4 regions of the Cupriavidus sp. HPC(L) genome follow, and region 2 is predicted to be linked to each of the others. Evidence: predicted binding sites of a transcription regulator. Region 2 holds the regulator's gene; each other region holds the start of a gene.
What was found. Region 2 encodes FNR, which switches genes on or off when oxygen is low (the NO sensors DNR and NnrR bind a similar motif). Its sites were predicted from a motif close to TTGATNNNNATCAA; they were not measured.
Positions count from the first base shown of each region.

Region 1: a site for FNR is predicted at 1,116-1,129, ahead of B551_RS06640 (fatty acid desaturase). Genes of this name have one in related genera too.
Region 3: a site for FNR is predicted at 701-714, ahead of B551_RS08275 (hemerythrin domain-containing protein). Genes of this name have one in related genera too.
Region 4: a site for FNR is predicted at 1,139-1,152, ahead of B551_RS11810 (universal stress protein). Genes of this name have one in related genera too.

Region 1 covers NZ_AMPR02000085.1:2,195-4,391, reverse strand. The annotation lists gene B551_RS06640 (fatty acid desaturase) at 1-1,055, opposite strand, end outside; gene guaD (guanine deaminase) at 1,246-2,197, opposite strand, start outside.
Region 2 covers NZ_AMPR02000132.1:5,817-8,013, forward strand. The annotation lists gene ccoG (cytochrome c oxidase accessory protein CcoG) at 1-443, shown strand, start outside; gene B551_RS09725 (FixH family protein) at 456-707, shown strand; gene B551_RS09730 (hypothetical protein) at 704-973, shown strand; gene fnr (fumarate/nitrate reduction transcriptional regulator Fnr) at 1,035-1,682, opposite strand; partial or broken gene B551_RS09740 (sulfite exporter TauE/SafE family protein) at 1,873-2,197, shown strand, end outside.
Region 3 covers NZ_AMPR02000112.1:27,072-29,268, reverse strand. The annotation lists gene B551_RS08285 (hypothetical protein) at 1-94, opposite strand, end outside; gene B551_RS08280 (hypothetical protein) at 91-462, opposite strand; gene B551_RS26050 (hypothetical protein) at 482-652, opposite strand; gene B551_RS08275 (hemerythrin domain-containing protein) at 857-1,366, shown strand; gene B551_RS08270 (TetR/AcrR family transcriptional regulator) at 1,479-2,197, shown strand, end outside.
Region 4 covers NZ_AMPR02000178.1:3,460-5,656, reverse strand. The annotation lists gene B551_RS11815 (serine/threonine protein kinase) at 1-445, shown strand, start outside; gene B551_RS11810 (universal stress protein) at 582-1,019, opposite strand; gene B551_RS11805 (hypothetical protein) at 1,329-1,592, opposite strand; gene B551_RS11800 (YafY family protein) at 1,930-2,197, shown strand, end outside.

The sequences.
Region 1 (2,197 bases), on a different contig from region 2:
AAGTCGTACAGCTTGCAGCGGCGCGCGGTATCGAAATACCAGCGCCACGAGAAGTTCTGCACCACGATGCGGCCGGGCAGCGCCTGCTCCAGCAGCGCCTGCGCGCGCTTGAGCCGGTACAGGGGCACGCTCATGTCGACGTGGTGGGCGGTGTGTTCCATGATGTGGTGAAGCAGCGTGCCGACGCCATGGCGAAAGCGCAGATGGACCGTGGTCGACACGAAGGGCTGCGCGCGCGCCCACATCGCCTTGCTGTGGTACCAGGCCACACTTTCATGGGTATGGTGGACATACAGCACGAAGCCCACCGTCGCGTTCCAGACCAGGAAGGGCACGGCGAAACCGGCGGCCAGCAGCAGCGCGACCGACTGCTGCGTCGCCATGGCCAGCCAGACCAGCGTGCCGATCCACAGCGCCGCGAAGGCGGCCACCAGCAGGCAGTCGGCGAGGAAGATCCGGCGGCGTGTCGCCATCTGCCGCCGGCTGGGGAAGAACAGCTTCAGCCACCAGATCTCGATCAGGTAATACAGCCCGGCGCCCAGGCCGTTGCGATACAGCCGCTCCAGCGCGCGCCGCCACCAGGGCAGCGCCGCGTACTCCTGCATCGAATACGGGGCCCAGACGAAATCGAAGCCCTTCAGGTTGGTGTAGCCGTGATGGACGACGTTGTGGCCGACCTCCCACAGGCTGTACGGGGTCAGTGACGGCAGGAAGGCGATCCGGCCCAGCCATTTGTTCAGGCCGCGGCGCGGCGTCAGGCTCTGGTGGCAGGCATCGTGGCCGAGGATGAACAGGCGCGCGATCAGCACGCCGGCCAGCACGCCGAGCGCCAGCTTGGCGAGCCAGTGCGATGCCATCACGAGCGCGGCGAGGGCCGCGACAAACAGCGACGCGTCGAGCGCGAACAGCAGCAGTGCGCGCGGCGTGCTGCGCTCGGACAGCGGAATCAGCCAGCTGCGGATGATCTTGCGGGGCGGCAGCGGAGCGTGGGGCGACAGCGGTTCGGGGGGAGCGCCGGATGGAACGGCATCGGCGGGTGCAACAGGTGTGGTCATATCGGGATCGGCATTGTCGAATGGCGCGGGCCAGCGTAATGCAGATCGATGACGACGGCCTTGATCGGGGTCAAGCCAAGGCGAAAGCCGCTGGGTCCCCGCATGCGCGGGGACGACAGGCGCATGTGGGAACCCGCGTCGTCCCCGCGAAGGCGGGGACCCAGTGTCTTCAGAATGGCTGCCGTACGCGCTATGCCGCAGCGGTTTCCGCCCGCTCGCCCATCACGTAGACGCTGTCGATCACCCGATCGTCACCCAGCATTGCGAACGCGAACAGCTGCTCCTCGAGCGTTTCCGAGCGCGCGCTGCGGCGGGCCAGCAGCGGCGTGGCCTCCGGGTCCAGCACGATGAAGTCGGCCTCGTTGCCCGGCGCGAAGCTGCCGACGCGGTCGCCCCAGCCGAGCGCGTCGGCCGGCGCGCGCGTGGCCAGGTAGAACATCCGCAGCGCGGTCAGGTGGTAGCCGCCCATCCGCGCGACCTTGTGCGCGGCGTTCATCGTGCGCAGCATCGAGAACGAGGTGCCGCCGCCGACGTCGGTGGCCAGCGTCAGATTGAGCCGATGCGAGTCCGACTGGTGGAAGTCGTAGAGGCCGCTGCCGAGGAACAGGTTCGAGGTCGGGCAGTGGGCGACCGCCGCGCCGGTGTCGGCCAGCCGGCGGCGATCGTCGTGGTCCAGGTGGATCGCATGGCCGTAGAAGGCGCCCGGACGCAGCAGGCCGTATTGGTCGTAGACGTCCAGATAGCTGCGCGCCTGCGGGAACAGCTCGGCGACCCATTTGACCTCGTCGCGGTTCTCGGCCACGTGGGTCTGGATCAGCGCATCGGGGTAGGCGCGCGCCAGCTCGCCGCAGGCGGCCAGCTGCGCCTCGGTCGAGGTCGGCGCGAAGCGCGGCGTGATCGCGTACGACAGGCGGCCCTTGCGGTGCCAGCGCGACAGCAGGTCTGCCGATTCGCGCGCGCCGGACTCGGCGGTGTCGCGCAGGAAGTCAGGACAGTGGCGGTCCATCAGCACCTTGCCGGTCGCCAGCCGCAGATTGCGGCGATGGCTCTCGGCGAACAGCGCGTCGGCCGAGGCCGCATGCACGGTGCTCCAGACCAGCGCGCTGGTGGTGCCGTTGCGCAGCAGCTCGTCGGCGAAGAAG
Region 2 (2,197 bases):
GCATCGTGCTGTATGCGGTGCTGTGGCTGGCGCTGGCCGGCGGCTTCGTCTGGTCGGTCGCGGTGCGCACGCCGCTGAAGGTGGACATCATCCGCGACCGGCAGGCGCTGGCGCGCGAAGTGGAAGGGCGCTGGATCGAGAACGTCTACCGGCTGCAGCTGATCAACACCACCGAAGGCGAACTGGACGTGGCCATCGCGGCGGAAAGTCCTGGCCTGCCGGGGCTGTCCGTCGAATACGAGCGCGCTGCCGGCCATCTGGCGCCGACGTCGAACCGGCTGCTGCCGCTGCGGTTGCGCGTGCCGCTGGAGCAGGCCGCGTCGGGCACCCATGTGGTCGACATCGTCGTCAGCGGCTCGTCCGCAGCGCCTGGAGCCGGGCCCGGAGCCGAGCGCGTGCAGGTGCGGCAGTCCACCCGCTTTTTCGTTCCCGACCAACCGTAACGAGGCATCGACATGTCCCAATGCAAACCGTGGTGGAAGGAGCCGTGGCCGTGGCTGCTGATCAGTGGCCCGGCGCTGGCGATGATCGGCTGTGCCGTGACGATCTGGGTCGCGCTGCGGCACGCGGACCGACCGATCGTCGACGGCGTGGTGCGTCAGGGGCTGCTGGTCCGGCAGGCGGCGACGCCGGCGGCGGTGGCGGCTTCGGCTGCCACGCAGGACTCGCGCGACGCGGTCGATCCCCGATCGGTGGCACGGCCATGAAGGCGCGCTGGCTGATGTGGGTGCTGTGGCCCGCCTTCGTCGGCGCGGCCGTGGCCTTCGTGCTGGTGTTTTCGCTGATCGATCCGCGCGATCTGCGCGTCTTCGGGCGGCCGCTCGAGCTGTCGCACGGCGCCATCTATACGATCGGCTTCGTGGTCGCGTGGGCGGTGTGCGCGCTGTCCAGCGCGCTGACGCTGTGCATGCTGCCGGCATCGATGCTGGCCCCGATGTCGTCGCCGATGTCCGCGGCCGACGAACTGGAGTAGGGCGATGGCAATGCTGGCAGCGGCTGCCGCCGGCGTCACGGCCGCGACTGCCGCGCGGGGATCAGCAGGCGGTCTTGCCCAGCAGCTGGCGGATGCCGTCCATGTCGACCAGCTTCACGTGGCGCTGGCGGATCTGGATCAGGCCGGCCTCGGCGAAGCGCGAGAACAGCCGGCTGACGGTCTCGAGCTTCAGGCCCAGATAGCTGCCGATTTCCTCGCGGCTCATCCGCAGCACGAACTCGGACGGCGAATAGCCGCGTGCCGACAGGCGCTCGGACAGGCTGATCAGGAAGCCCGCCAGCCGCTCCTCCGCGCGCATCGAGCCCAGCGTGATCAGCATCATCTGGTCCTGCGTGATTTCCCGGCTCATCAGCCGCATGAACTGGTGCTGCAGCGAAGGCAGCGAGGCCGACAGCGTCTGGATCTCGTCGTAGCGCACCACGCAGACCTCGGTGTCCTCGAGCGCGGTCGCGTCCGACGCATGCCGCATCTCGGTCAGTCCATCGAAGCCGACCACTTCGCCGGGCAGGTGAAAGCCGGTGATCTGCGCGCGGCCGTCTTCCATCGTCACGTGGGTCTTCAGCGTGCCGAAGCGGATCGCATAGACCGCGTCGAGCGGATCGCCGAGGCGATACAGCGGTTCGCCCTTGCGCACGCGCACGCGCTCCTGCACCAGCGTGTCCATCTTCTCGACGTCCTGCGCCGACATGCCGACCGGCAGGCACAGCTGTCCCAGCGAGCAGGTGGAGCAGCGGGTCGATTGGTCGTTCAGGGGAATGGCGTTCAGCAATTGGAATCCGCGCGAAGGGAAGGGACTGCCATCGACGGCGCGATGGGCGCGATGGGCGTGAAGCAAGCGGCCATTCTACCGTGCCCCATGCCGGCGAGGGGAGCCTGACATGGCGATCGGCGTACTGGCCAGCGTGTTTCTGCTGGCGCTGTTGGGCGGCGTCCACTGTGCGGCGATGTGCGGCGGCATCGTGCTGGTGCTCGAGGGCAACGATGCCGGGCAGGCCGCGCCGGTGGCGCTGTACCGCAGCCGCGCGGCGTGGGTGCGCGAACTGCTGGTGCTGCATGCCGGCCGCCTGAGCGCCTACGCCTTGCTCGGCGCATTGCTAGGCGCGGTCGGCGCGGCCGCCTGGAAGGCGCAGTATCTGCCCGTGCAGCGGGCGCTGTTCGCCGCCGGCAGCGCGAGCCTGCTGCTGGCGGGGCTGTGGACGTTGG
Region 3 (2,197 bases), on a different contig from region 2:
TCAGGAGGATGGCAACGACGCGCGACATGGCCGGGATTCTACCGGAATCGTGGCCGGCGCCCTGTAATCGCGCCGGCGGCGCTGGCGGGATCACGGTGGCGAATCGTCGGCGGAAACGGCGGAAAGCAGCCGCGCCGCCGTCTCCTCGTCGAGATCGAGCCGGTACTTTGTCGCCAGGTAGCGCGCCAGATTGGCAATGCGAGATGGCGTCCTTCCCGCGGCTTCCAGCTGCGCACGGTAGGCCTCGACCTCGCAGGCCTGCCGATAGGCCTTTGACAGCAGATAGCGCGGCCCGTGGGTGAACGGCCGGCGCCAGAACTGGCGCACATGAACCAGCTCATGCGCGATCAGCCCGGCCGAAACGCCCGGCCGAAGCAGCACGATCGGGCCCAGACTGATGCCGTCGAAATGCCGTGGGACCAGCCAGCGGCTCTCGAGCAGCAGGCACCTGGGATTGCGCAACGCCTTCATCGCCAAAGGATCAGCCTTGCGGACCCGGCCCCGAGTCGTGATCCAGTGCATTGCGGATCAGGGCCCTGCCCTTCGGCGGCGCCGCCAGGTACGCCAGATACATCGAAGCGGCCAGCGCGAGCCCGGCCACGGCAAAGGCGATGAACGTCGTGCCGGCGATGCCAAGTTTTCCATCGGACATGGTGGTCTCCAGAGAGTCACTAAAGTGGTCGAACCGCAGCGCAATCCCTTGACGCCAAGCAAGCCCTGCGCCACCGCTGGAATGGCCGGACACGTGCGGTGCGCGCCGAACCGGCCGGTAAAGATTGCCCGCCCGCCCCCGGAAGGGCGCTTGGACCATGGCGTCCAGACGGCGCCCACCCGACGGCGCGATAATGGGCGCGCCATGCTGCCCAATACGACCACCATTCCTTCATTCGATTCCCCGATCGAACTGCTGATCGCCTGCCACGACAAGATCAGGCGTTTTGCCTCGCTGTGCGGCCGCCTGGCCGAGCACACCGCCCGGCATGGCGCGGACGACCAGGCGCGCACCGCGGCGGCCGGCATCGTACGGTACTTCACCGTTGCCGCACCCTTGCACCATGACGATGAGGAACAGGACCTGTTCCCCGCCCTTCGCGCGCTCGGCGACGAGGCGCTGACGTCGGCGATGCGGGCCCTGGAGCACGACCACGACGCGCTCGACGCGCTGTGGGACCAGGCCCGGCCGTGGCTGGAGGCCGTGCAGCAGGGATCGGCCGGCGCGGCGCCGCAAGCGCTGGCGCAGTTCGCCGCCGCTTACCTGCGTCATGTCGAACGCGAGGAGCACGAAATCTTTCCCTTCGCGATCCGGCTGCCGGAGTCGACCTTGCAGGCGATCGGGCAACGGATGGCGCAGCGCCGCGGCGGTTAAGGACGCCCGGCCCTCAAACAGAAAACTTGCGGTACGCCCAGCAAGTATCTGCGGGTATACGCCTAACATCGTTAACTTGCGGTACGTACCGCTTGTAAATACACTGGCTCGCATGCCCAAGACACTTGCCACCCTCCCCGGCTCCCAGGCCGATTCGTCTGGAGCGGAAAGCCGCGCGCTGCCCGATGGCGCTGAGGCGGTACCGATCAAACGCCCGCGCCGCACGCAGGCCGAGCGCGTCGCCGAGTCCGACCGCCGGCTGATGGCCGCGGCGACGCGGCTGATCGCGACCCGCGGCTACACGCACACGACGCTGGAAGCGACCGGCATCGAAGCCGGATATAGCCGCGGCCTGGTGCAGCACCGCTTCGGCACCAAGGACCGGTTGCTCGAAGAGCTGGTCAAGCATATTGCGAACGCCCACCGCGAACGCCTGCTGGCACGGATGCAGGGCTTGACCGGCCTGGACGCGATCTTCTGCGAGATCGATTGCTACCTCGAAGGCATGGACGATCCGTCCGAAAACTCTCGCGCCTTCTTCGTGCTGATGCTCGAGTCGATCGGCCCGGCCCCGCAGGTCCGACCGACCTTCGCCGCGATCAGCGCGCGCTGGCACCGTGCGATCACGCGCCATATCGAAGCCGGCCAGCGCACCGGGCAGATTCGCCCCGATATCGTCGCCTCGGAAGAAGCGCAGCTGTTGATCGCTACGGTGCGCGGACTGCGAATGCAGTCGATGCTCAATCCGACCACCAGCAATATCGCGGTTGCGATCCGGGCGCTGAAGGACAACCTGCGCGCGCGCCTGGTGCTCCCCGCAAAGCCTGCCGA
Region 4 (2,197 bases), on a different contig from region 2:
CGAGCGCGCCGGCGACGTGGCAATGCTGCGGCTGCATGGCGACTGCCATCGCGGCAACCTGCTGTGGATCGAGGCCGATCAGGCCCGTGGCGGCAGCGCCGGGCCGCATTTCGTCGACTTCGACGACAGCCGGAGCGGGCCCGCGGTGCAGGACCTGTGGATGCTGCTGGAGGGGGACCGCGCCGCGATGCAGAGCCAGTTGGCCGATATCGTGGCCGGCTACGAGGACTTCGCCGAATTCCCGATGCGCGAACTGCATCTGGTCGAGGCGCTGCGCACGCTGCGCCTGCTGCACTACAGCGCCTGGCTGGCGAGCCGCTGGAACGATCCGGCCTTTCCGGCCGCGTTTCCGTGGTTCGGCACGGCGCGCTACTGGCAGGACCGCATCCTCGAACTGCGCGAACAGATCGCGCTGATGGACGAGCCGCCGTTGTGGTCGGCTTGATCGCGGCTTGATCGCGATTTGATCGGCCGAGCTGCCGATCGTCCCGGGCGCGACCGCGGCGCTCGTCACGCTGTGGGCCTTGAATGGCCCGCATCATCAGGCCATCAGGCCATCAGGCCATCAGGCCATCACACCATCACGCCTTCTCCGGCGCCTTCACCAGGATCACCGGGCACGACGCATGCGCGACCACGCGGCCGGCGACCGAGCCCAGCACCGCGTCGAAGAACGATCCGCGGCCATGGGTGCCGATCACGATCGCATCGGCGTTGACCGATTTGGCCAGCGCCACGATGCGATCCGGCGGAAAGCCGCTGAGCGCATGCTTTTCCACGCGCAGTTGCGCGGCGGCCAGGATGTCGCAGACCGAGCGCATCGCCTTCTCGCTTTCCTCGCGATGCCAGTCGTCGATGGCGTCCTTGCTGACGAAGGCGCGGACCTGTCCGGTGACCTCCGGGGCGACGTGCACCACATGCACGGTCCGTTCGCCCTGCAGCAGCTTCCCTTCGGCGATAAAGCGGGCGGCAGCGTCGCTGAAGGCGGAGCCGTCGGTGGCGAGCACGATATGGGTCATGGCGAGGGTTCTCCTATCAGGGGCCTTGCAGGCGTTGTCGACGGCCAGGCGGTCGGCGGCACGGCTGGCGTTGCCTTGCCTGGCTGAATTCATGATGGCAGCTAGGCGGCGATCTCGCCATGATTCCGGTCAAAAACTCGGCACTTCGCCGAATTGCATGCCCGATCCCGCACTTACTGCGACAGCAGCATCCCCGTAAAGATGACCAGCCAGCCACTGGCCAGGCAGGCGCCGATCCACGCCGCGACGATCAGTGCATTGTCCCGAACGCTCATCGCTTGCTCCTTCGCTTCGTCACAACCGGCCGGCTCATTCGCCGATCGGCGCGGGGTAATCGCCGCGGATGCCGGTACGGGCGCCCTCGCTGTAGACGTCCTGCGTGCGGGCGCCGTCCGCGTAGACGTTGAAGGCGCGCGCGCCATCGGCGAAGCGGTCCACCGAGCGGAACGTGTAGCCGTAGTCGTCGCCGGCCTGCGAAGCGCGCACCGGCGCGGCGAACACGCTGTTCAGCGACAGCAGCGCGGTACCGGCGATGGCGGCGCTGAGAACCAGGCGGGTGGTGGTGATCTTCATGATTTTCTCCATTTGTTGAATTTTTGAGAATCGTTTTGCGGCCCGATGTCGTCAGCCGATGTGAGAAGAATAGGCTCACATCCGGGCGGTGACGCGACGCTGCCTCGTATCAGTTATTCAAAGTTTTTAACAATGCGAATGCGTGTGCCGCGCCGGCCTGGGCATTGCCCACTCCGCGTGCCGGCGGGCATCGCATAGGCTGTTGCTCGCACTTTCGTTTCGGAGGGCCGAAGTGCGTGCCGGGAACCGTCGTTCCTTGTCCATTTCCTTCATTTCCGGACGCCCCGCTTGATAGGCTTCGCTCTCCCCACGGATGACCAACCTCTGATTGCGCTTTATGGCCCAACAGTTCGATTCGCAACTCGACGTTTCCATTCTTTCCGTCCTGCTTGACGACGGCGGTCCCCGGCGCTGGATGAGCGCCGAGGACGTGGCGCGCGGCCTTGCCGCCCTCGGCGTCGCCGAGCCGCCCGCCGAGGTGCTGCAGCAGCGGCTGGTGCTGCTGGTCGCCGACGGCTCGGCAGAGTGCCGCGCGCAGGGGCGCGGCCTGATGTGGCGCCGCGCCGAAGGTGCCGGCCGGATGCTCGCCAACGCCGGCACCTGGC